DNA from 3 places in the Pseudoalteromonas sp. J010 genome. Region 2 is predicted to be linked to each of the others. Evidence: predicted binding sites of a transcription regulator. Region 2 holds the regulator's gene; each other region holds the start of a gene.
What was found. The regulator sigma-54, encoded in region 2, starts transcription at its own class of promoters, with help from an activator protein. The targets are predictions, from matches to a motif close to GTTGGCACGNNNNTNGNNT.
Positions count from the first base shown of each region.

Region 1 (7,535 bases), on a different contig from region 2:
CAAGCAATGCAGCTTGGTGCTGCGGACTTCCTAGAAAAACCATGGAAGAACCAACGCTTTGAGCAAGTCATTCGCCACCAGCTCCAACTCAGTGAACTGAGTAATAAAAATCAGGCATTACAACATGCGCTGGCTGGAGAGAAAAGTACCGTGCTTTGGCAGAGCAATGCGATGCAGCAACTGATGGAGCAACTGGAGATCATGGCACCAACCGATGCAAATATTCTCCTTACTGGAGAAAACGGTGTTGGCAAAAGCCTGATAGCGCAGTGGATCCACCAGCACTCAACGCGAGCGATGCAACCATTTATCTCGGTAAATATGGCTACCATTCCCGATCAGCTGTTTGAAAGTGAACTATTCGGTCATACCAAAGGCGCGTTTACCGATGCTAAATCGGATCGTGCCGGACGATTTAAACTGGCTAACCTCGGCACCTTATTCTTAGATGAAATTGGCACACTTCCCATTAATCAGCAGAGTAAACTACTTCGCGTCCTTGAATCTCGAGAATATGAAGCTGTGGGTTCAAGTAAAACCGAAATAGCCGATGTCAGACTAATTAGTGCGACTAATGCCAAATTGGAGCAACAAATCGCCAAAGCAGAGTTTCGTCAAGATTTGTTTTACCGCATCAACACCTTTACTATCGAGATCCCGCCTTTACGCTCACGCCTAGAAGACATTGAGTTACTCGCTCGACATTTTATCAAATCACATGGTAATCGATATGGCAAAAGTGAATGCTCACTTACACCTATGGCGATAGCACAACTAAAACAGTATGATTGGCCAGGTAATACTAGGGAATTGAGTCATTTATTAGAGCGTGCCGTTTTATTGAGCCGTACAGGAGAGATCAGCACTGAACAACTACAACTAAGTGCATCATCTTCCTTATCGCTAAGCAGCAGTGCAACCGCCCCCTTGCCTCTTATTACGTTGGAGCAAGCTGAGCAGCAATTAATCACACAAGCGCTAGCAAATACCTCTGGAAACAAGCAGCAAGCCGCTGAGTTATTGGGTATTACTAAGCAAGCGCTCTACCGTCGTCTTGAAAAGTATGGCCATAATTAAAGAACCTCTAGCGGGCTACTTTATTGTTAAGTTTATATTGTTGGTAGCCGTTGAAGTTTTCGGGGTTGCTGCACTCAGTTGGCACTTAGACATAAACTTGCCGACGGCTTTGTCTACATCAACCGCGCTAATTATCACCAGCTTTTTGATTATGCAGGGTGTACTATTCAGACAACTCTACATGCGCTGCAAACACTCATTTGAGCGATGTAGCTACCAAGCAGAGGCATGGCTAAAGCGCGACTTTAGCCTCAGAGCTAAACCGACATTCTCAACAGGGGTGGTTGCGCATCTGCACCAGCAACTAAATGGTGTTTCTGAAATGCTTCAAAGTGAAAAAACAGATGAAGATGTACAGTCCTTTTTAGTTGCAGAGTTAATCAGCGTGTTAAACACTCCCATCTTTATTTTCGACCAACGTATGCAACTATGCTTTGGTAATGACGAATGCGTAGAACTGTTCCAAAAACCGTGGCAAACACTAAGATACAGCCCACCAGAAGCAATCGGGCTAACACCTGAACCTAATTGGCATTTCATCGACCCTGAGCGGAATAAGCGATGGCAAGTGAGACACAGTACGTTTACCCGACAAAATTCCTCTTACCATCTCGTTGCTTGCATTGATATTCATCAAGCGTTGCGCGATCAAGAGTTACAAGCTTGGCAGCGATTAATACGTGTCATTAGTCATGAAATACGCAACTCCCTCACTCCTGTCTCAGCAATACTTGAGCGTTTACAGACTCGAGCCAAAGACCCCAGAGATAATGAGGCATTTAATATCGTACTTGAACGATGTTTTCACTTACAGGATTTCATCCACAAATACAGCCAATTAAATCAACCAATCAAAGTCGACCTTCGGCGAATATCAGGCTTAGAGCTGAGTCAGTCGATTCAAAGCTTTTTCCCAGAAGTGCAATGGCAAGTTGAGTTATCTCCAGCCTATTTTCATGTTGATCCAACGCTTATCAATCAAGTTTTAATAAATATTGTAAAAAATGCGATAGAGGCAAGCTCTGCTCACGCCACCATTACACTGAAAATATATACCAAAGATAATATGGCGTATTTTGAAGTCATTGATGAAGGAAACGGGGTGGCAAACAGCGATAACCTCTTTGTGCCTTTTTACTCAACAAAACAAGCAGGAGAAGGGATAGGTTTGTATATCAGTCGCTACTTTGTTGAGCAAATGTCGGGCACAGTCAACCTAACCAACCGACAAGATAAAACGGGAGCTATTTGCCAGCTGAGCTTTCCTGTTTTGATAAATTAATGCTTATCTTACAGTCCAGTTTTTATAACACAGCGTCCATAATCGGACTCCACTCCATCACAAGAATAGAAAACAACAACTAGATCAATGGTTTAAAATTTGGCATATGGCTTGCTCAAAGTAAGTTAATCGAACCAATCAAGGTAACTTATGATGGATGTAGTAAAGCAAAAGCAAGTAAGGCCTTTGCAAAAAGTGAGGCTTATCATCGGTGTGTCGATGGTGCTCCTATTCGCTTGGCTTAGCCTTGAGCTATTTTCAACCTCAGATGATTTTAAATTGCAAAGACAGGCGATCATTGTGGGGCAAGTAAAACAAGGTGACTTAAATGTCAGTGTTGATGGTTATGGGGTCCTGCGCTCAAATAAACAAAAACTCATCACCACACAAGACCCAGCAACCGTATATGAAATACTTGTTCGCCCAGGTGGAGCTGTTAAGCCCGATACCATTATTCTAAAGATGCAAGATCCAGATCTCACGCAACAGCTGGAAAGTGCAGAAATGGAGCTTAATCGTCAACAAGCCAACTTTCGCCGACAAAAGCTGGCCAATCAGCGTGAGCTACTGATGGAAATGGCTACATTAGCTGAACTAACCAGTCAGCACCAATCACTTGTTATGCGCCGTGAAGCCCAGCAAACATTAAGAGATCAAGGTGTAGTGCCAGCAATTGAGGTCAAGACGGCAGAACTTGAGGAGGAGCAGCTTGCCGAGCGGGTAAAACTTCAAGAGCAAAGAATAGCACAGCTAAAGTTGGTACATTCTGAAGATTTAACCATATCACAAGAGCTTATCAATCAAGCACACTCGATCCTTGCTCGATTAGCAGAGCGGGAAGCAAAACTAACCGTACGGGCTGGCACAGAAGGCGTTTTACAGCGTTTAGCCGTTGAGCTAGGTCAAAGCGTAGTTGCAGGTCAAGAGCTGGCACAAGTCGGGAGCAGTAAGGATCTCCAAGCTTTAGTTCGAGTATCACAATCCAAAGCAGAGCAAATCCAAGTTGGTCAATCAGCAGTGGTCAATACTCGCCGTGAACAAGTACAAGCAAAAGTGACTCGCATCAGCCCTCAAGTCCAAGAGGGAACGATTGAAGTTGAGCTCACCTTTGTCAATGGCGTGCCTGATTCAGCAAGGCCTGAACTTAATGTTGATGCACAGATCAACACACATCAACTCAAAAACGTTTTATACGTGGAACGCCCCAGTAATACCCAATCTCATAGTCAGCAAACATTGTTTGTGTTAGAGCAGGATATTGCGGTGCCTCAGTTAGTTTCTTTTGGTATTGATGCCGGAAAGTTCTTGCAAATTGAAAGCGGCATCTCGCCCAATCAACAAATTATATTATCCGATACCAGCACCTATAAAAATGCAAAACAAGTACGGATCATGCAGTAAGTCATCCTCAATATTAGGACAAAGTTATGAAAGAAACGATTTTAAAGATGTCAGATATTACCAAAGTATTTAGCACTGAAGAAATGGAGACACACGCTCTACGTGGAATCAACCTCGAGATTTACAAAGGTGATTTTGTTTCAATTTGTGGCCCATCTGGCTGCGGTAAGTCCACTCTACTCTCCATCCTCGGGTTACTCGATATGCCCAGCACAGGGAGTTATGTTATTGAAGGTACAGAAGTCAGCCAACTTAGCTTGACCGCTGCCGCACATATCAGAAATGAAAAAATTGGATTTATATTTCAGTCTTTTAATCTAATCGACGAACTCTCTGTGTATGACAATATTGCGCTACCATTACGCTACCGTCAAAACCCAATGAGTAACTCGGACATTGACCAGGCAGTAATGAGCTGCCTAACAAAAGTCGATATGGCACATCGTACAAAGCACCGCCCTAATCAATTATCTGGTGGACAACAACAGCGGATAGCGATTGCCAGAGCCTTGGTAGGTAACCCTGCTTTACTGCTTGTGGATGAGCCGACAGGTAACCTCGATTCTAAAAATGGGGATGCGGTAATGGATATGCTTAAAACACTAAACTTGGAAGGCACAACACTGTGCATGGTGACGCACGATCCCAGGTATGCAGATATGGCAACACGCAAGCTACATCTGTTAGATGGAAAAATACTGGCTCCACAAGCGCAAACAGCTCACCCTACACTGGTTGATGCGTTTTAAAAGTATTCGGAAATCAAAAGTATCTCAACACGGGCATGCGTGCTGGGTAATACCAATTTTCTTAATTAAGTGGTCTATGTTGAGGTGAGAAAATCTTGTCGATAACCCCGCTACCGCGTCCTGCTATCGCCAAGGTACCTACCTCCGTGTAAGCAAAGCAAAAATTTTGTTATTTAGTTGTTCTAAATAAGAAGTTTTTAACGCTGTTAGCGCCAGATTGACTCCTTCAAATTGAGCAAGTATTAAGTCAAATTGGTATTATTGTCGCATCAGTTTACTTGGTATCAATGCAAGGCAGAGCTTGCGTAGCATAGTTATTTTATGTGAGTCAGATGATAAAGACTTGATGCTCATGCAAAGTCACCTTCCCCCACATCTATGTAGGGCTGCGCAGCAGACACGCTAATTAAGCGCTGCCCACCCTATCCAAATGCTAAACGCGCTAAGGCCCCTAAAGCCGCCTTATAGATCAGAGACATAGTAGGATATAGCGATTTCACACTGATCTCGTTACTCCTTGAGACCAGTAGTAATGAAGTCGCATGTTGCACTTTTTATCAAAATATCAGCCCAATCATTTTGCCTAACAGAGGTTCTTCAACTAATCTGAATTCGAAATTAGCAGCGTGCTACAAAGCGAATTGATAGAGAACGGCGATAACTACAGAATAGGTCGTTACTCACAGCGAAAGCTAGCACCCACATTCAATTATAGGTAAAAGTAATAAAGGCATGGAACGAACAGCACTACACTTGCGCACCACCGTGTAGCAACAGAGCACCAAATTGGTGCAACACAACAATTAACACGTCATGAAATACTTAAAAAGCCTTTACTTATCATACTGATAAAACTTTGGCACAGATCAAGCTTATCTGTGTTCAATTGCAGTACATTGCAGCAAAATAACCCAACGAGTCGGAGGACACATGTCACAATCGGTTTTAGATTTTATTAAAGAGCACGACGTAAAATTTGTTGATTTACGTTTTACTGATACAAAAGGTAAAGAACAACACGTATCTATCCCACACCATCAAGCCGATGAAGATTTCTTTGAAGACGGCAAGATGTTTGACGGCTCATCTATTGCTGGTTGGAAAGGCATCAACGAATCTGACATGGTGCTTATGCCTGATGCACAAAGCGCAAAGCTAGACCCATTCGCAGAAGAAACAACCCTTATTGTACGTTGTGACGTGGTTGAGCCAAATACACATCAAGGCTACGAACGCGACCCTCGCTCAGTATCAAAGCGCGCTGAAGAATACATGCGCTCAACGGGTATCGCAGATACGGTTTTATTCGGCCCAGAGCCAGAATTTTTCTTATTTGACGATGTTAAGTTTAAAACAGACATGTCTGGTTCAATGTATAAAATCGATGCAGAAGAAGCATGTTGGAACTCGGACAAAGATTACGAAGGTGGCAACACAGGTCATCGCCCAGGTGTTAAGGGCGGCTACTTCCCAGTTGCACCTGTTGACTCTTCGCAAGACTGGCGTAGCGCTACTTGCCTCGTGTTAGAAGAAATGGGTCAGGTAGTTGAAGCGCACCACCATGAAGTGGCAACCGCTGGCCAAAATGAGATTGCAACTCGCTTTAACACTATGGTGCTAAAAGCAGATGAAATCCAAGAAATGAAGTATGTTATTCACAACATGGCACATCTATACGGCAAAACAGCAACGTTTATGCCTAAACCTATTGTTGGCGATAACGGTTCAGGGATGCACTGCCACCAATCATTAGCGAAAGATKGTAAAAACATTTTTGCTGGCGATAAATACGGCGGTCTATCTGAAGATGCACTTTATTACATCGGCGGTATCATCAAGCACGCTAAAGCAATAAACGCCTTTGCTAACGCATCAACTAACTCATACAAGCGTTTAGTACCAGGATTTGAAGCGCCAGTAATGCTTGCATACTCTGCACGTAACCGCTCTGCATCAATCCGTATTCCAGTGGTGCCATCAGAAAAAGCGCGTCGTATTGAGGTACGCTTCCCAGATCCAACTGCAAACCCATACCTTGCTTTCTCTGCAATGTTAATGGCTGGCCTAGATGGTATCAAGAATAAGATCCACCCTGGTGATGCAATGGATAAAGATCTATATGACTTGCCAGCAGAAGAAGCAGCTGAGATCCCTACCGTTGCTTCTTCACTTGATGAAGCACTTGCTGCGCTAGATGCTGACCGCGAGTTCTTAACTCAAGGTGGCGTATTCACTGACGACTTAATTGATGCTTACATCACGCTTAAGTCAAAAGAAGTTGAAAAATTAAACATGACAACTCACCCTGTTGAGTTCGAAATGTACTACAGCGTATAAGCTCTGTAGTAAACCTGCTACTTGGCTCAATGCGCAGATATTGAGCTTGTAGAGCCTAAACGCATTATGTGTTTCTGGCACTCTTAATCATATGTGTTCTCAAGCCCGCTTATGCGGGCTTTTTTATTCACCGCTATAAAATTCGGCCGAAAGCGCATTTGATAAGCAAAAACTCAGCATATTATACCAATTAGCTTAATTAAGTGGTCTATGTTGAAGCGAGAAAATCTTGTCGATAACTAACCAATAATTTCGCTATTTAGTTGTTCTAAAGAAGAAGTTTTAACGCGGTTAGCGTCAGGTTTACTCCTTCAAATTGAGCAAGTATTCAGGCTAATTAGTATAAGCCTAAACTCGCAATTCAAAGTACTCTATACTAAAGTATGATGAGTTATGTAGTTTGGAGAGTTGTGGTGCGTCAGTGGGGTATTTTTTGTTCGGTTAGCATGATGCTAACCATAATAAGCATTGATGCTACTGCCGAGTCCAACCCTAAAATCTATCGCTGGAAAGATAAAAACGGGCATTGGGTTTATTCTGATATACCGAAACCTGGCTCTAAAGAGGTCAAACTACACTCGAACATATTAACCATGCCAAGCATCGATACAAAAGTTTTAGCATCACAATCTGATACTACACCAACCATTACTTATCAAGCTAAGATAACCTCCCCTGAAAATGAACAA
Region 1 covers NZ_RDBW01000007.1:87,396-94,930, reverse strand. The annotation lists gene EAG18_RS05295 (sigma-54 dependent transcriptional regulator) at 1-1,077, shown strand, start outside; gene EAG18_RS05290 (HAMP domain-containing sensor histidine kinase) at 1,064-2,359, shown strand; gene EAG18_RS05285 (HlyD family efflux transporter periplasmic adaptor subunit) at 2,510-3,760, shown strand; gene EAG18_RS05280 (ABC transporter ATP-binding protein) at 3,787-4,509, shown strand; gene glnA (glutamate--ammonia ligase) at 5,440-6,846, shown strand; gene EAG18_RS05265 (DUF4124 domain-containing protein) at 7,260-7,535, shown strand, end outside.
Region 1: glnA (glutamate--ammonia ligase) is a predicted target of sigma-54. The motif match lies at 5,365-5,383, and genes of this name have one in related genera.

Region 2 (7,535 bases):
TTTCTCGTGCCATAAGGGCATCTAAGATAGTGTGCTGGCTGGTATCAGGGATTTGGCTATGCGCTAATTCGCTAATGTATTCGAGAATACGTTTTTTGCTACTAAAAAGGACCGCAGCTTTGCTACAGTCCTTATTCACTAATTCACTTAATTTCATTTTAGTGTCGAGTGAGCTTCTCTTTGTGTTTAATTACTTGACGGTCTAGTTTGTCAATCAGGCCATCAATTGCTGCATACATGTCTTGATGCTCTGTTGATGCAAATAGCTCGCCGCCATTTACGTGCAATGTTGCTTCTGCTTTTTGAACTAGTTTTTCGACATCAAGGATCACATGAACGTTATTGATATGATCAAAGTGCCTCTCAAGCTTCGCAAACTTATTGGTGACATAATCTCTTAAAGAGTCAGTGATTTCTACATGGCGACCAGTTAAATTTAGTTGCATAAGCATTTTTCCTTCTTGTGTTTAACGTCTTATATCAAGCTTTTACGCTGATTTGACGGTGGAATGGCTAGGGATTCACGATATTTTGCAATCGTGCGTCTCGCTACCTTAATTCCTTGTTCAGCTAAAATATCTGCAATCTTGCTATCACTTAATGGTTTAGCAGTGTTTTCCGCAGCTATTAGCTTCTTGATGAGTGCTCGTATTGCTGTCGAGGAGCACTCACCTCCATTTTCGGTACTGACATGGCTTGAGAAGAAATACTTCAGCTCAAATATGCCCCTTGGTGTGTGCATGTACTTTTGGGTGGTGACACGAGAAATAGTAGATTCGTGCATATCAACCATCTCTGCGACATCGTTTAACACCATAGGTCTCATCGCTTCGGGGCCATGTTCAAAGAATGCCTGTTGTTGTTGCACAATGCAATTGGTAACTTTCAATAAAGTGTCATTGCGACTTTCTAAGCTCTTAATAAACCACTTTGCTTCTTGAAGGTGTGAGCGAATAAACTGGCTATCAGTACTCGATTTAGCAGTTCTCGACATCGCAGCGTAGTGGTCATTTACTCTAATCTTAGGCATCGCATCAGGGTTTAGCTCTACAACCCAGCGGCCTTTCACTTTTTTTACCGACACATCTGGAATGACGTATTCGGGCTCTTCATGAATAATACTCGCAGCTGGCTTAGGGTTAAGACTGTGGATCAGCGTCATAACTTCTTTTAGCTCAGCTTCTTTTAAGCGTGTTTTTTTCGCTAAGGTACGGTAATCACGGCTAGCAAGTAAATCAATGTGCTCGGTCAGGATCATCTTGGTTTCGGTGATCCACGGTGTGTCAGGTGCAAATTGATTTAACTGAATACATAAACATTCTTGCAAACTTCGTGCAGCAATACCGACAGGGTCAAACAACTGGATACGTTTAAGTACGGCTTCGACTTCATCCAACTCTACCGGCTCTTCACTGTTTTCATCATTGATACTTTCTAAAATATCTTCACAGGAAAGCGTTAAAATGCCAGACAGATCTACCGCTTCGATGATGGCAATAGCAATGGCTCTATCTGTTGGGCTAAATGGCGTAAGTTCTAGCTGCCACATTAGGTAGTCGTGTAGTGATTCGGAAGTCTCTCCCTGGTAGACGTTATCATCATCAGGTAAAGGAGCTGCGCTTGATGCTGGTGCAGCACTCATATATTCATCCCAAGTCACATCCATGGCAAGATCATCACTAACCGTTTCTTTGCTCATGGCGGTATCTGAGTCCATTTCATACTCGCTGACAGGCGCTTCATCTGAGCTTTGCTGACTATCGTCCGTATTATTTTTATCTTGGCTGTGTTGTTCAGTACTTTCTGCGTCAGCGGTATCGCCTTCTTCCACTTCCAATAGTGGGTTGCTGTCCAACGCTTCTTGTATTTCTTGCTGTAGATCCAACGTACTAAGCTGCAACAGGCGTATGGCTTGTTGCAGTTGTGGAGTCATTGTAAGTTGCTGCCCCATGCGCAGCTGTAATGATTGCCTCATGTATCTCTAACAATCCCTTTTAACAGTTATTAATACTACGTCTTAACTATAGCTTGAATTGTTCGCCTAGGTAGACATCTCTTACGGTTTGATCCGCTAAAACATGTTCTGGCGTACCAGCGGCGATTAATTCACCGTGTGAAACGATGTAGGCTTTTTCACATACGTCCAGCGTTTCTCTTACATTGTGGTCGGTGATCAGTACACCGATCCCACGATTTTTAAGGTGCTCAATGATTGTCTTTATATCTAACACTGAAATTGGATCAACGCCAGCAAAAGGTTCATCTAACAAGATAAACTTAGGGTTAGCGGCTAAAGCACGAGCAATTTCTACCCGTCTTCTCTCTCCTCCAGATAATGCCATCCCTTGAGAATCACGGATGTGTTGGATATTAAATTCATCCAACAACTCATTCAGCTGAGCTTCTCTTTCAACTTTAGACAAATCTTTGCGGGTTTCCAAAATAGCCATGAGGTTTTGATATACCGTTAGCTTCCTAAATATGGATGATTCTTGAGGTAAATATCCAATCCCTAGGCGTGCGCGACTGTGCATCGGGAGTAGGGTGATATCCTCATCATCGATTTGTATAAAGCCTTTGTCACTTGGTACTAAGCCCACAATCATATAAAAGGTAGTGGTTTTCCCCGCACCATTAGGGCCAAGTAAACCAACGATGCTACCTGCTTCGACACTCAGTCCTACATTTTTGACAACTTGGCGACCTTTATAGCTTTTTGCCAAGCCTGTTGCTTTGAGCTCGCTCATGAATTGTTACCTTTTTCCTGTGGATCTTCACTTTTTTCCACGTTGGTGTCAGATTTCTTTTCAACAGGAACCAAAATTGTTCTGACCCGAGAGTCGCCCTGTTCAGAGCGTTCGGCACTAATGAGTTGCTTTTCGATATGATAAGTAATGACTTGTGCACTACTTTTTTGACCCGCTTGCGATATTTCAGCATTGCCAGTAAGTACTAATTTTAATTCGGCAACATCATAGCGAATTTCATTAGCCGCTGCGCGTAAGGTTGTACCATCTGCCTGAGCTTCTTCAAAAACCGCAGGGTTGCCAGTAGCAATTAGTAGCTGCTTATTTGAACCAAGCTCAGCGCGGCGGTGCACTTCCAAACGATCAGCATTGATTTTTCTTGTGCCATGAATAATGACAACGTTTTGCTCGAAAATGCCTATGTTACTTTGCAGTTGAGCTTGCTGACGGCCAGCGTCGATAATGACTTCATTTTGCTCTGCAGCAGCTGCGAAAGTGGAACTTGCGAGCAAGCCGACGAAAACTAATTTGTTAATTATTTTACTGGTCATAATAAATTGTCTTTGTATGGTTGATGAGCTCAATCAGCTGTTTTTGCAAGTCTGCATGTAGGCCTTTACCGGTAATTTTAAGGCTAGGGCCTGTGATAATGACGGGGTGTTCTGATTTCATCAACTTTTGTTTAATTTCAACCCTGACATTGTCGGCATTGATAGTACTGATCATTGCGTCTGGTGTGAGGTTTTTTGCTAAAACATCCCCTTCTAAAATCAGGGTGTTGTTCTCGTATAATGTGGCTTCCAATGCGCTTATCTGCCAATTTTGCTCACCGTTATATAATGTAAAAATGGGTTTTGCAAAGTGGCTAAAACCAAGATCTTGATAAAGTTCCATTTTATCAGCAGTCACATGGTAGTTTAGTAAGCCATTTTCACTGTAGGTAGTCTGCTCTAATGCGGTCGCCACATAATCGGGCTTAGCAAGTGGTTCATCGTCACTTTTCTTGTTGGTTTCTGATGCGTTAAACATCGGCGACCACAGCCAAATCATCAGCGCACTAAAAGTAATGAGCAGAATGACACGAAGCACAGTCATGTACTTGACCCTGTAGTGGTAAGAGGGTGGTTTTGGCTGAGCATGAGCAGATCTGTTAACTCTCTGACGGCGCCAAAGCCTCCCGGCATCAAAGTGGTATAGTGGGCAATGCGTTTTATCAGCGGATGTGCATCATTCACGGCGACAGCAAAGCCAACTTGCTCCATCACTGGCAGATCAGGGCCATCATCGCCAATATAGGCAATGTCTGCATCCTTCAGGTTAAGCTGCGTTTTTAGTGCTTCATATGCCACTAGCTTGTTTTCTTGACCTTGGTAAATATGCGTTACATTTAAACTAGTCATGCGTTGCTGAACTATTTGTGAATGTCTACCTGTGATGACCGCAACCTCAATACCGCAGTTTACTAGCGCTTTGATACCGAAGCCGTCTTTGGTATTGAATGCCTTTAATTCTTCACCGTTATTACCTAGATAAATGCGTCCGTCAGAGAATACACCGTCAATATCACAAATTAAGAGTTTAATTTGAGTTGCTTTTTGCCAAGCATCTGTTGAGATATCTTGATAAAGGTCGCTAAACTGCATCATAGCACTCCCGCTCTAAGTAAATCTTGGGTATTCAATGCACCTACAGGGACATTATTCTCGTCAACCACAATTAGTCCATTGATGCGTTTATTTTCCATAATATTTAGCACCTCAGCAGCGAGCATATCGGCACGTGCGGTGGTACTTTTTGCGGTCATAACTTGTGTGATTGGCGTTGTGTGAATGTCTACTTTTTGTTCTATGATACGGCGCAAGTCACCGTCTGTAAAAATACCTTGCAATTGTGTCTGCTCGTCGACAATCGCTGTCATTCCAAGACTTTTTGCAGACATTTCGAAAAGGGCTTCTTTGACGGTACAGTTGCTTCTGACCATAGGAATAGCACTGTCTTTGTGCATGATGTCAGCGACTGTGAGTAATAGTCGTTTGCCTAAACTTCCTCCCGGGTGAGAAAGCGCGAAATCATCGGCAGTAAATCCTCTGGCTTCAAGTAGAGCAACAGCTAATGCGTCTCCCATAACCAGCGTTGCTGTGGTACTTGCTGTGGGCGCTAATCCTAGTGGGCACGCCTCTTTTGACACTTTAACGCAAAGGTGAACACTGGCGTTGCGAGCCATGGTTGAGCTTGGGTTGCCTGTCATAGAGATCACAGGTGCACCTAAACGTTTAATTATCGGTAAGATTGAGATAACTTCTTGGGTTTCACCTGAATTTGATATCATCAAAACCACATCATCTTTGGTGATCATACCTAAATCGCCATGGCTAGCCTCACCTGGGTGCACGAAAAAAGCAGGGCTTCCTGTGCTGGCGAGTGTAGCGGCAATTTTATTTCCAATATGACCTGACTTACCCATACCAATAACAATAATTCGACCTTGGCAATTAAACATTATTTTACAAGCTTGCTCAAACTGTTGATCGACAAACTGCTGCACTTCCTCTATTGCTGCAAGCTCAGTAGCAAACACTTGATTAGCAGATTCAATAAATGGGGTCGTTGTCACGTGTATTCCTTAAATGATGTAGTAAATATATCCGATAAAGCAGGCGAGTAACAAACCACCTTCAAAGCGGTTGATACGACGTTTACCAGTAATGCTTAAGCTCATAATAAGTAGCAATAGTGTTGCACCAAGCATAATAAATATATCACGAGCCGCGATATTGGTATCTAATACAGAGGGATTGATGATCCCCGCAATAGACAGTACCGCAAGGATATTAAAAATATTCGAACCAATGATATTACCTAGCGCTAAATCGTCTTCATTTTTTAATACGCCAGCTACACAGGCTGCGAGTTCAGGTAAACTGGTTCCTACCGCGATGATAGTTAACCCAATCAATAAGTCGCTCATCCCAAAGTACTTTGCAATATCAACAGCTGCACCCACCAGATAATCGGCGCTAACGGGGAGCAAAATCATACCAACAACAAGCCAAAAAATAGCTTTTTGTGTGGGGACATTATCCGGCACCTCTTCACACGCTTCACTAACGAAAGGATCGTCATTGCTGTTGCCGCTGCGTTTGGTAATGATAATTAAGGTAAGGAGAAATGCTGCGAAGCCAATAAGCAGTAATATACCTTCAACAAAACTAAAGTTATTGTCACTGACAATATACCAAGCTCCCAAGGAAACAATGATAAGAAGTGGCATTTCTCGACGTAAAATTCCTGAGCCAACCGAAAGCGGTCGGAGTAAGGCGGTGATCCCAAGGACTAATAGTATATTGGCAATGTTAGAACCTACGGCGTTACCAACGGCTGTGTCTGTTTTATCTGCAAGAGCGGCCTGTGCAGCAACCATCATTTCGGGGGCTGAAGAGCCCATGGCGACAATGGTTAAGCCAACAATTAATGTTGGTACACCAAAGTTTCGAGCTAAAGCTGCTGCGCCAAAAACGAAGCGGTCGGCACTCCAAACCAGTGCAATAAAGCCAAGAATGAGAATAACAAACGATAAAACCATGAACCTCTAGCCAATAGGATTAAAATTTCGTTAGATACTACCAAATGCGCCTTGGAAAGTATAAGCAAACCGTCACATTTAACGACTTACAAAATTTTACCAAAACGATTTTCCATCTTGTTTGAAAAAAAAGTATCATACTCCGATGAATATAGTCTCGATCTGGAGAGCGACTTGTCGCAATCAATTGTAGAAATCAAGGATGTAACCTTTTCCAGGGGTGAAAGGATCATCTACAAAAACATGAGCTTTTCCGTACCAGAAGGCAAAATCACCGCAATAATGGGGCCAAGTGGCATAGGTAAAACGACTATGCTGCGATTGATCGGTGGCCAGTTAAAACCTAATAGTGGTGATATTCTTTTTGCTGGAAACAGTATCCCAAGCATGTCCCGTAGTGAATTATATCAAGCAAGAACTCGCATGAGCATGTTGTTTCAAAGCGGCGCCTTGTTCACCGACATGAGTGTCTTTGACAATGTCGCTTTTCCTTTGCGCGAACACACGGAATTGTCAGAAGAGCTCATTCAGTTAGTGGTATTGATGAAGCTGCAAGCAGTAGGTCTGCGTGGTGCAAAGGATTTAATGCCAGCAGAGCTTTCTGGCGGCATGGCAAGGCGTGCCGCTCTAGCGCGCGCAATAGCGCTTGACCCCGAACTTATCATGTATGATGAGCCATTCGCTGGGCAAGACCCGATTTCGATGGGGGTGTTGGTACGTCTAATTAAGTCACTAAATGAAGTGTTAGGTCTATCATCCTTAATCGTGACTCATGATGTGACAGAAGTGCTGAGTATTGCAGATCATGTTGTCATTATCGCTGAGCAAGGCGTGATAGGTGAAGGGACGCCTGAGCAAATGCTAAAACATGACTCAGCGCTAGTGCAGCAGTTTTTACAAGGGCTTGCCGATGGCCCCGTACCATTTCACTTCAATGCCCCTGATTATCAACAAGCACTGTTGCAAGGAGAGTAGAGTTGGTCGATTTTCTACAAAGAATAGGTCATAAAACACTAAGTCGCTTTGCTGCTCTTGGTCGTGCAACCAATATGCTATTTGGGGCGTTATTTAGTTTACCTAACTTTCGCAAAGGTACGCCGCTATTAATCAAACAACTCTACATGGTAGGTCATCAGTCACTGTTGATTATTATGGTCTCGGGGTTATTTATTGGTATGGTTTTAGCGCTACAAGGCTATACCGTA
Region 2 covers NZ_RDBW01000005.1:86,922-94,456, reverse strand. The annotation lists gene EAG18_RS04370 (PTS sugar transporter subunit IIA) at 1-157, opposite strand, end outside; gene hpf (ribosome hibernation promoting factor) at 159-446, opposite strand; gene EAG18_RS04360 (RNA polymerase factor sigma-54) at 476-1,975, opposite strand; gene lptB (LPS export ABC transporter ATP-binding protein) at 2,022-2,747, opposite strand; gene lptA (lipopolysaccharide transport periplasmic protein LptA) at 2,744-3,298, opposite strand; gene lptC (LPS export ABC transporter periplasmic protein LptC) at 3,288-3,842, opposite strand; gene kdsC (3-deoxy-manno-octulosonate-8-phosphatase KdsC) at 3,839-4,390, opposite strand; gene EAG18_RS04335 (KpsF/GutQ family sugar-phosphate isomerase) at 4,390-5,361, opposite strand; gene EAG18_RS04330 (calcium/sodium antiporter) at 5,371-6,330, opposite strand; gene EAG18_RS04325 (ATP-binding cassette domain-containing protein) at 6,505-7,305, shown strand; gene mlaE (lipid asymmetry maintenance ABC transporter permease subunit MlaE) at 7,308-7,535, shown strand, end outside.

Region 3 (7,535 bases), on a different contig from region 2:
ATCAGCTGGCCTTCAACGTTAGTATCAAGATAGTTCATGATATCAGCGGCCGCTTTTAAGCCACCCATTTTCGCAGCTTGCGCGCCAGCTTGGCCGGCAAATTGTTTTTCCATAATTTCGTTCAGCTCTTGTAACGCCGCAGGCTGAACTTCTTCTAAGTTGGCGATTCTCATCGTTAAGTCTAAGCGCACTTTCTCGGGGAACTGAGACAATATTTCCGCAGACTGCTCCGGCTCTAGGTAAGACAAAACAATGGTTTGGATCTGCGGGTGTTCATTACGAATGATATTTGCAACTTGCTTAGAGTCCATCCATTTTAATGAATCCAAGCCTTTTGCCCCTGAACCCATTACTATTTGATCTATTAAGCTTGCCGCTTTATCTTCGCCAAGCGCTGCAGTCAGTGCTTTTTTGATAAAGTCTTCAGATTGGAAGCCTATGGTACTAAAGCTTTGTATTTGCTCAATAAACAAGTTATGCACTGCCGCAATTTTAGCTTGTGATAAGTCATCCATAGATGCCATCGCCATTCCCACCTTTTGTACCTGTTTTGGTTCTAGGTGTTTTAAAATTTGAGCTGCATCTTCTTCTGTCAAACTAAGCAGTAAGATGGCGGCTTTATCAACGCCATCTAATTTTTCAACGTCAAAGGCCGCGGGTAATTGTTTTTGTTCTTCATCAGTCATCTTCGGTTAACCACGCTTTCACAACTTGTGATGAGAGTTCAGGTTCATTCGCAACAAGGGCACGTACAGCTTTTAGTAGGTCCTCATCACCATGTAAGTCTGGCAATTGTAATCTACCGTCTGATGAGAAGCCAACTGCTGACTCGTCGAAATCGTTATTTAGCATATCTAACGTGCTATCACCTAGGTCAACACCGCTGGTTAAAGCATCTTCATCAAAATCTTCTAGTGTATCATCTGGGTAAATTAGACGTTTAAGCATAGGTCGTACCACTGCTAAGATTAGCACAATGATAACTAACGTTCCCGCAACTAAGCGAATGGTTTTTTGGAACCAATCTTGTTCCCACAGTGGTAACTCTTGCATTTCCATCAAATCTTCGCGAACGAATGGTACAGTAACCACTTCTAGTGCATCGCCACGCTGCATGTCAAAGCCGACACCGCCTTGAAGCAACCGACGGATATTGTTTAGCTCCTCTTGTGAACGAGGTACCATAGCCATATTACCTTCGGCATCTGGCTTGGGTAGGTAATCAACCGCCACACTCACACTAATCCTGCGAATAACGCCAGTTTGTTGACGCTTATGACTAATAGTCGTATCTAGTTCGTAGTTGCGGGTCGCTTCTTTTTGAATACTGCTAGGCGTAGTACCATTACCATTTCCCCCTTGACCTGCAACTTCAGGGATATTTGAGTTGACTGGAGGTTGGTTCGTCAGAGCACCTGGGATCCCAACTGACAGACCGCCAATATTGTTTTCTTCGTAAGTTGTTTCACTTCTTACTGCTGGTAAATCAGGGTTGTACCGCTTTTGTGTTTCTTCAACTGCACTAAAGTCCATCGTGAGATCAACTTGGGCTGTAAAATTGCCAAGACCCACTGTTGGGATCAGTATACTGTCTATCTTTTCTAGGTACTCTTGCTCTCGCTTACGTTCAATTTCGTACTCTTTTCTCGAGCGAGCAGCAAGCGAGTCTTGCGAACCTGAGTTTAGCAAGCGTCCATTTTGGTCAGTCACCGTTACCCGTGATGGCTCAAGCCCCTGTACCGCTGATGCCACGATATCTACGATGGAATCAACCTCCTCCCCTCCTAAGGTTCTACCACGCTTTAGCGTGATCACCACTGTCGCGGATGGCTTCTTCTCACGACGGGCAAAGACGTTCTCCTTTGGAATAGCTAACAGTACTTTTGCACGATTTACATCTTGCAGCTCTTCAATCGTTCTTGCCAGCTGCTGTTCACGACTATGCTTTAGCCGCTCTCTTTCCAGACGCTGGCTAACACCAAAACCCATATCCTGCATTAAAATATCAGTACCTGAGCTTGGGGATTGGGTAAAGCCATCACGTGCCATACGCAGCTTAACATCTTGATAATCTGAATCAGCAACTAAAATGGTATTACCGTCTAGCTGGTACTCAATTTTTTGTTGATCAAGGAAGTCTAACGTCTCGACTAGCTCTTCCGTGGGATATTTACCTAGCGGACGCATGTCTGGCTGGCGGGCCCAAATAATGATAAAGATGGCAATTGCTAAGCAAATAGCTAACGCAATAACCAGAGTAACCTGGCGCAACATATCGACACCGCTTAGCGCACTGAAGTAGCCAGACTTTTGCTCTTGTTGCTCATCCGAGCCGCTGTCGTTGTTCAGCGCTGCGTCGGAAAGTGTAAGATCTGTTGATTGATTAGTAGCCACGATTACTCTCCACAGTCACTTTATTAAACTGGCATGCTCATGATTTCTTTATAGGCTTCGACAAGCTTATTGCGTACTTGTACCGTTGCCTCAAAAGCGACCGATGATTTTTGTTTTGCGATCATCGCCTCAGCAAGAGAAACGCTACGATCACCCATCTCCACCGCCGTCACTTTTTTCTTTGCATCTTGTTGAAGGCCATGAACAGAATTAAGTGCATCAGAGAGTAAATCTCCAAATTGAGCTGAAGAAGATGCTGCTGTTTTAATTGGTTGCACAGTAGGCTGGGTATTTCTAGTCGCTTCTGCGGCCATCGCCTGCATTTCTTGGAATAGCGCTGATGATTGTACTTTCATGATGCTTTACTCAAAATAACTCTTGTTACCTTGATGAAAGCAGGAAACATGCCAAAATTAAAACACTTTAATTTCAGTTAGTTAAGTTGAAACTTACCCTGTCGAAAAATTGGCAGTCGGAGGAAAAGGAAGGTGCCAGAGAAAAGCAACAGCTTAGTTTAGGCTGATGTTGTATTAGCCTGATGTGTACAAATGAAGGTAAGCTCACATCCGACTTTTAAGCTCACCTTCAAGATATCTGAGCGACTCTTTCACCTAAGCTGGTAACGCAATACCTAGATCTCGCATTTTTGCTAACTTATAGCGCAATGTCCTCGGGCTCATGCCTAACACTTCAGCCACTTCTTTGCGCTTACCATTAAATTTGGCAAGCGTATCCAAAATAATTTGATGCTCTTTGTCCTGTAGCTCATCCTTATAATTGATGATGCCATCATCATTGGGAGCGTCTTCTGTAACGGACTGTGTGAGGCAAGTTTCTGACTCAACCAAAGACATCGGTGAAAAGTTTTCAATAAAAATATCATCTTCTGTGATTTCAAGGCCCTGAAACAATATCAAAGCACGCTGGATGACGTTATCAAGCTCACGCACGTTGCCAGGCCAGCTATGAGAATTTAACTTTTGCTTAGCACTAGTACTTAACTTAGGTGTTGGTTTACCCGCTTTTTGCATATGTCTTGATAGCAAGTGCTCAGCCAATACCGTGATGTCTCCTGCTCTATCTCTAAGCGGCAGCCATTCCAATGGGAAAACATTAAGGCGATAGTATAAATCTTCTCTAAATACCCCATCTTCAACCGCTTCTTTCAAATCTCGGTTACTGGTTGCCAACACCCTAACATCTAGTGTTATGGTTTTTCTACTACCAAGTCGCTCCACTTCCCGCTCTTGTAAAACGCGAAGTAATTTTGCCTGAAGCCCCAAATCCATTTCTGTGATTTCATCCAGTAATATTGTCCCTTTTTGCGCTTGTTCAAACTTACCTGGGCATGCCTGAATTGCACCTGTAAATGCGCCCTTCTCATATCCAAACAGGGTAGCCTCAAGCATATTTTCTGGAATTGCAGCACAATTAATTGCAATAAATGGTTCGTCAGCCCTGTCTGATTTATCATGAATATAACGGGCTAATACCTCTTTACCTGATCCACTCGGCCCAAGCACCATTACACTGGCATCAGACTTTGCTACTTTTGCAGCCAACTCAAGCAGCTTTATACTCTTTGGATCAGCGACGATAGGACCCTCTGTTTCTTTTTCTTTTTCAGGTAAGTAACGACCCACCATATTTAACAACACTTCAGGCGCAAAAGGCTTAGCCATGTAATCAATGGCTCCCAAACGCATCGCTTCAACCGCATCATCAATGGTCGCATAAGCTGTCATCATTAACACTGGCAGCTCAGGGTAGTTAAGCTTTATGGATTTCAACAAATCTAGCCCACTCATTGCACCCATTTGAACATCGCTTACCACCAAAGAAAACGTCTCTTGCTTGAGTAACAATACGGCTTGCTCTGCACTGTTTGCTTCGACACACTCAATGCTTGAAAGCTGTAACGTATCGATGAGCGCTTCTCTTAAGCCGGCATCATCTTCAACAACTAACACTTTATTACTCATAATTCCTCCGCTTTGATCAGTGGTAGTATCAGACTAAACTGTGCACCTAGACCTTTGATATTTTCAGCCCTGACAAACCCTTTGTGTGCATTTGCTACCGAGTTTACAACTGCCAAACCTAATCCTGTTCCTTGCGATTTGGTGGTAAAGAACGGTTCGAACAGCTTATCGACTAGCGCTTCATCTATACCTGGACCATTGTCTGTGACAGAAATACGCACGTGCTCGCCACAGGGCTCACGCTCTGCTTTAAGCTTAATGTGGGCGTCACTGCCAGTAATTTGAATACTGTTATGGATAAGGTTCTGAATAGCGCTCGCCAATGCAGTACGATTACCGAGTATCTCAATATCCGGCTCAGGCAAATCGGCTTCCAACTTAGCGTGATTAAGTTCAACCATAGCGTCAGCACCCGCTTTGACTTCACTTAGTAAATACTGCATAGAGACCCGTTCAACCACTTGTTGTTCGCCACTTTTTGCGAATAACAGCATGTCATTCACCTGATTTTCTAAATCTTTTAATCGTGACATCAATTTGTCATGAAACTTTTCCCGAGATGCTTGTGGTAAGTTTGTAGCGCCTAAATTGGCACCATAGAGCATTGCTGCTGACAATGGCGTTCTAACTTGATGCGCCAAAGAAGCCACCATTTTTCCCAATGCGCTTAGCCTTTGCATGTGAGCAACTCGACTCTGCAGTCGCCGAGTTTCTGTCAGATCAGTCATTAGGATCAGTTGCCCAGGCTCGGGCGCTAATGCTGTTATATCCAGCTTAATTCGGCGACCATCTTTAAGAGAGACCTCATGACCATCATCTTGCTGTGGCCTAAATGAGCGTTGAATAATACTGAACCACTTTTCTCCCTCGAGCGGCTCTCCAAGCATATCCATTGCTATCTGATTTGCTTTGGCAATCATCCCTTGACCATCTAAAACAATCACGCCTGCTGGCATAGTGTCAACCAGATGACCAAGCCAACTTGCTTGTTGTCGTAGATCGCTCAACTCACCCACATATGCTTCTTGAAGTAAGCAAGGGTTATAATGACCAGTAGTTGGTACAAACTGAGGATTAATAACATGTGCTAATGCCATTTTTCCGCTCTCTTAAAAATAAACTCATGTAGAAAAAGCAAAAAGCATTCCAACTTTATAATCCTTTAAAAACATGAAGTTAAAGAAGCATTGTAAAGAACAATTTATTGACACTGTATTTATGTACAGCCACATGTTAGAGTCCTAAAACTCGAACAATAAATAAGCTAAAGGACACTTTCATGAATAGACGATGCAGTTGGGTTGATCAAAGTAAACCCGATTATATTGAATACCACGATAAAGAATGGGGAAAGCCAGTACTCAATGACAAAAGCTTATTCGAGTTTCTGACCTTAGAGTCCGCTCAAGCAGGCCTTAGCTGGTATACCATACTAAAAAAACGTGAGGGTTATCGGCAGGCATTTCATAACTTTGATGTGCAAAAAGTCAGTCAAATGACAGAACAAGATATTGAAAGGTTATTGACGTTTGACGGTATTATTAGAAATCGAGCGAAAATCGCTGCCACCATCAATAATGCTAGGCACTTTATTGAGATCCAACAAGCCTTCGGCAGCTTTGCTCGTTATCAGTGGGGGTTTGTTGACTATCAACCCATTGTAAATAAAATGCGTGATAATCAAGACGCCGTTGCTACTAGCGAAGTCAGCGACAAATTCGCTAAAGACTTAAAAAAGCGGGGATTTAAATTTCTTGGTTCTACAACAGTATACGCGCACATGCAGGCCTGTGGAATGGTAAATGACCACGCAGATGACTGCTTTTGCAAACAGGCTATTATTGATAGTTATGCCTCTTTGGATTTTTCGAAAATAGAGTAAACGCTTAAAGTGGCACTTATTTCAGGACAAGTGGTTCGAAGTTATACCAATTTTCTTAATTAAGTGGTCTATTTTGAGGCGAGAAAATCTTGTCGATAACTCCGCTACCGCGTCCTGCTATCGCTAAGGTACCTACATCCATATAGGCAAGGCAAAAATTTTGCTATTTAGTTGTTCTAAATAAGAAATTTTTAACGCTGTTAGCGTCAGATTTACTCCTTCAAATTGAGCTAGTATTAAGTCAAATTGGTATTAACCATAGCAACTGTTAACTTCGGTGTAATAAGTTAATCGCGATTAAGATTGTACTTTTTCATTTTTTCTACCAATGTGGTGCGGCGAACACCTAAAATTTCCGCTGCACGCGCAACAACATAGTCATAACGTTCAAGCGCTTGCGTGATTAAATCTATCTCTAGTTCAGCTAGGTATTCTTTGAGCTCGATCCCCTCATCCGGCAACAAACCTACGTCTGCCGTTTGCGACGTAAAGTCTTGTACTAACGTATCCTCTTCATCGTCACTAAAGCCTTCGCTGAATAATTCATTAAAAGCATCTTTTTCTAACAATTCTTCTGGATATTCAGGTTCAAATGCTTCGACTTCGATGTAGCGATACTTTTGCGGTAGATCGGTGACATCTACAACTTTATCAGGGAACATAATCACCATACGTTCTACAAGATTCGCAAGCTCCCGAATATTGCCAGGCCAAGCATGTGCTTTTAAACTTTCTACTGCTCTATCTGTAAATTTGACCGAATTACCTGACTGTTCATTCACACGGCGTGTCAGCTCTTTCAGCAGTAGCGTAATATCTTCAGCACGCTCATTAAGTGATGGATTTTCGATTGGAAAAACATTGAGTCGGTAAAATAAATCTTCTCGAAACTTACCTTCTTCAATCATGGTTTCCAAGTTGCGGTGAGTCGCCGCAATAACACGAACATCAGCTTGAATTGGCTTTGTGCCCCCCACCCGCTCATAAGTTCGCTCTTGAAGGACACGTAGCAGTTTAACCTGCATTTGTAGTGGCATATCACCTATTTCATCAAGAAAAAGTGTGCCGCCTTGCGCCAATTCAAAACGCCCTTTTCGTGCTGATATCGCTCCGGTAAACGCCCCTTTTTCATGACCAAATAGTTCGCTTTCCAACAACTCCCCTGGAATCGCACCACAGTTTACTGGCACAAATGGGCCATGAGCACGCTTAGATAAAAGGTGTACATTACGCGCAACTACTTCCTTACCCGTTCCTGACTCGCCTAAAATCAGTAC
Region 3 covers NZ_RDBW01000013.1:48,265-55,799, forward strand. The annotation lists gene fliG (flagellar motor switch protein FliG) at 1-686, opposite strand, end outside; gene fliF (flagellar basal-body MS-ring/collar protein FliF) at 679-2,397, opposite strand; gene fliE (flagellar hook-basal body complex protein FliE) at 2,418-2,750, opposite strand; gene EAG18_RS08825 (sigma-54 dependent transcriptional regulator) at 3,006-4,376, opposite strand; gene EAG18_RS08830 (ATP-binding protein) at 4,373-5,473, opposite strand; gene EAG18_RS08835 (DNA-3-methyladenine glycosylase I) at 5,656-6,258, shown strand; gene EAG18_RS08840 (sigma-54 dependent transcriptional regulator) at 6,546-7,535, opposite strand, start outside.
Region 3: fliE (flagellar hook-basal body complex protein FliE) is a predicted target of sigma-54. The motif match lies at 2,788-2,806, and genes of this name have one in related genera.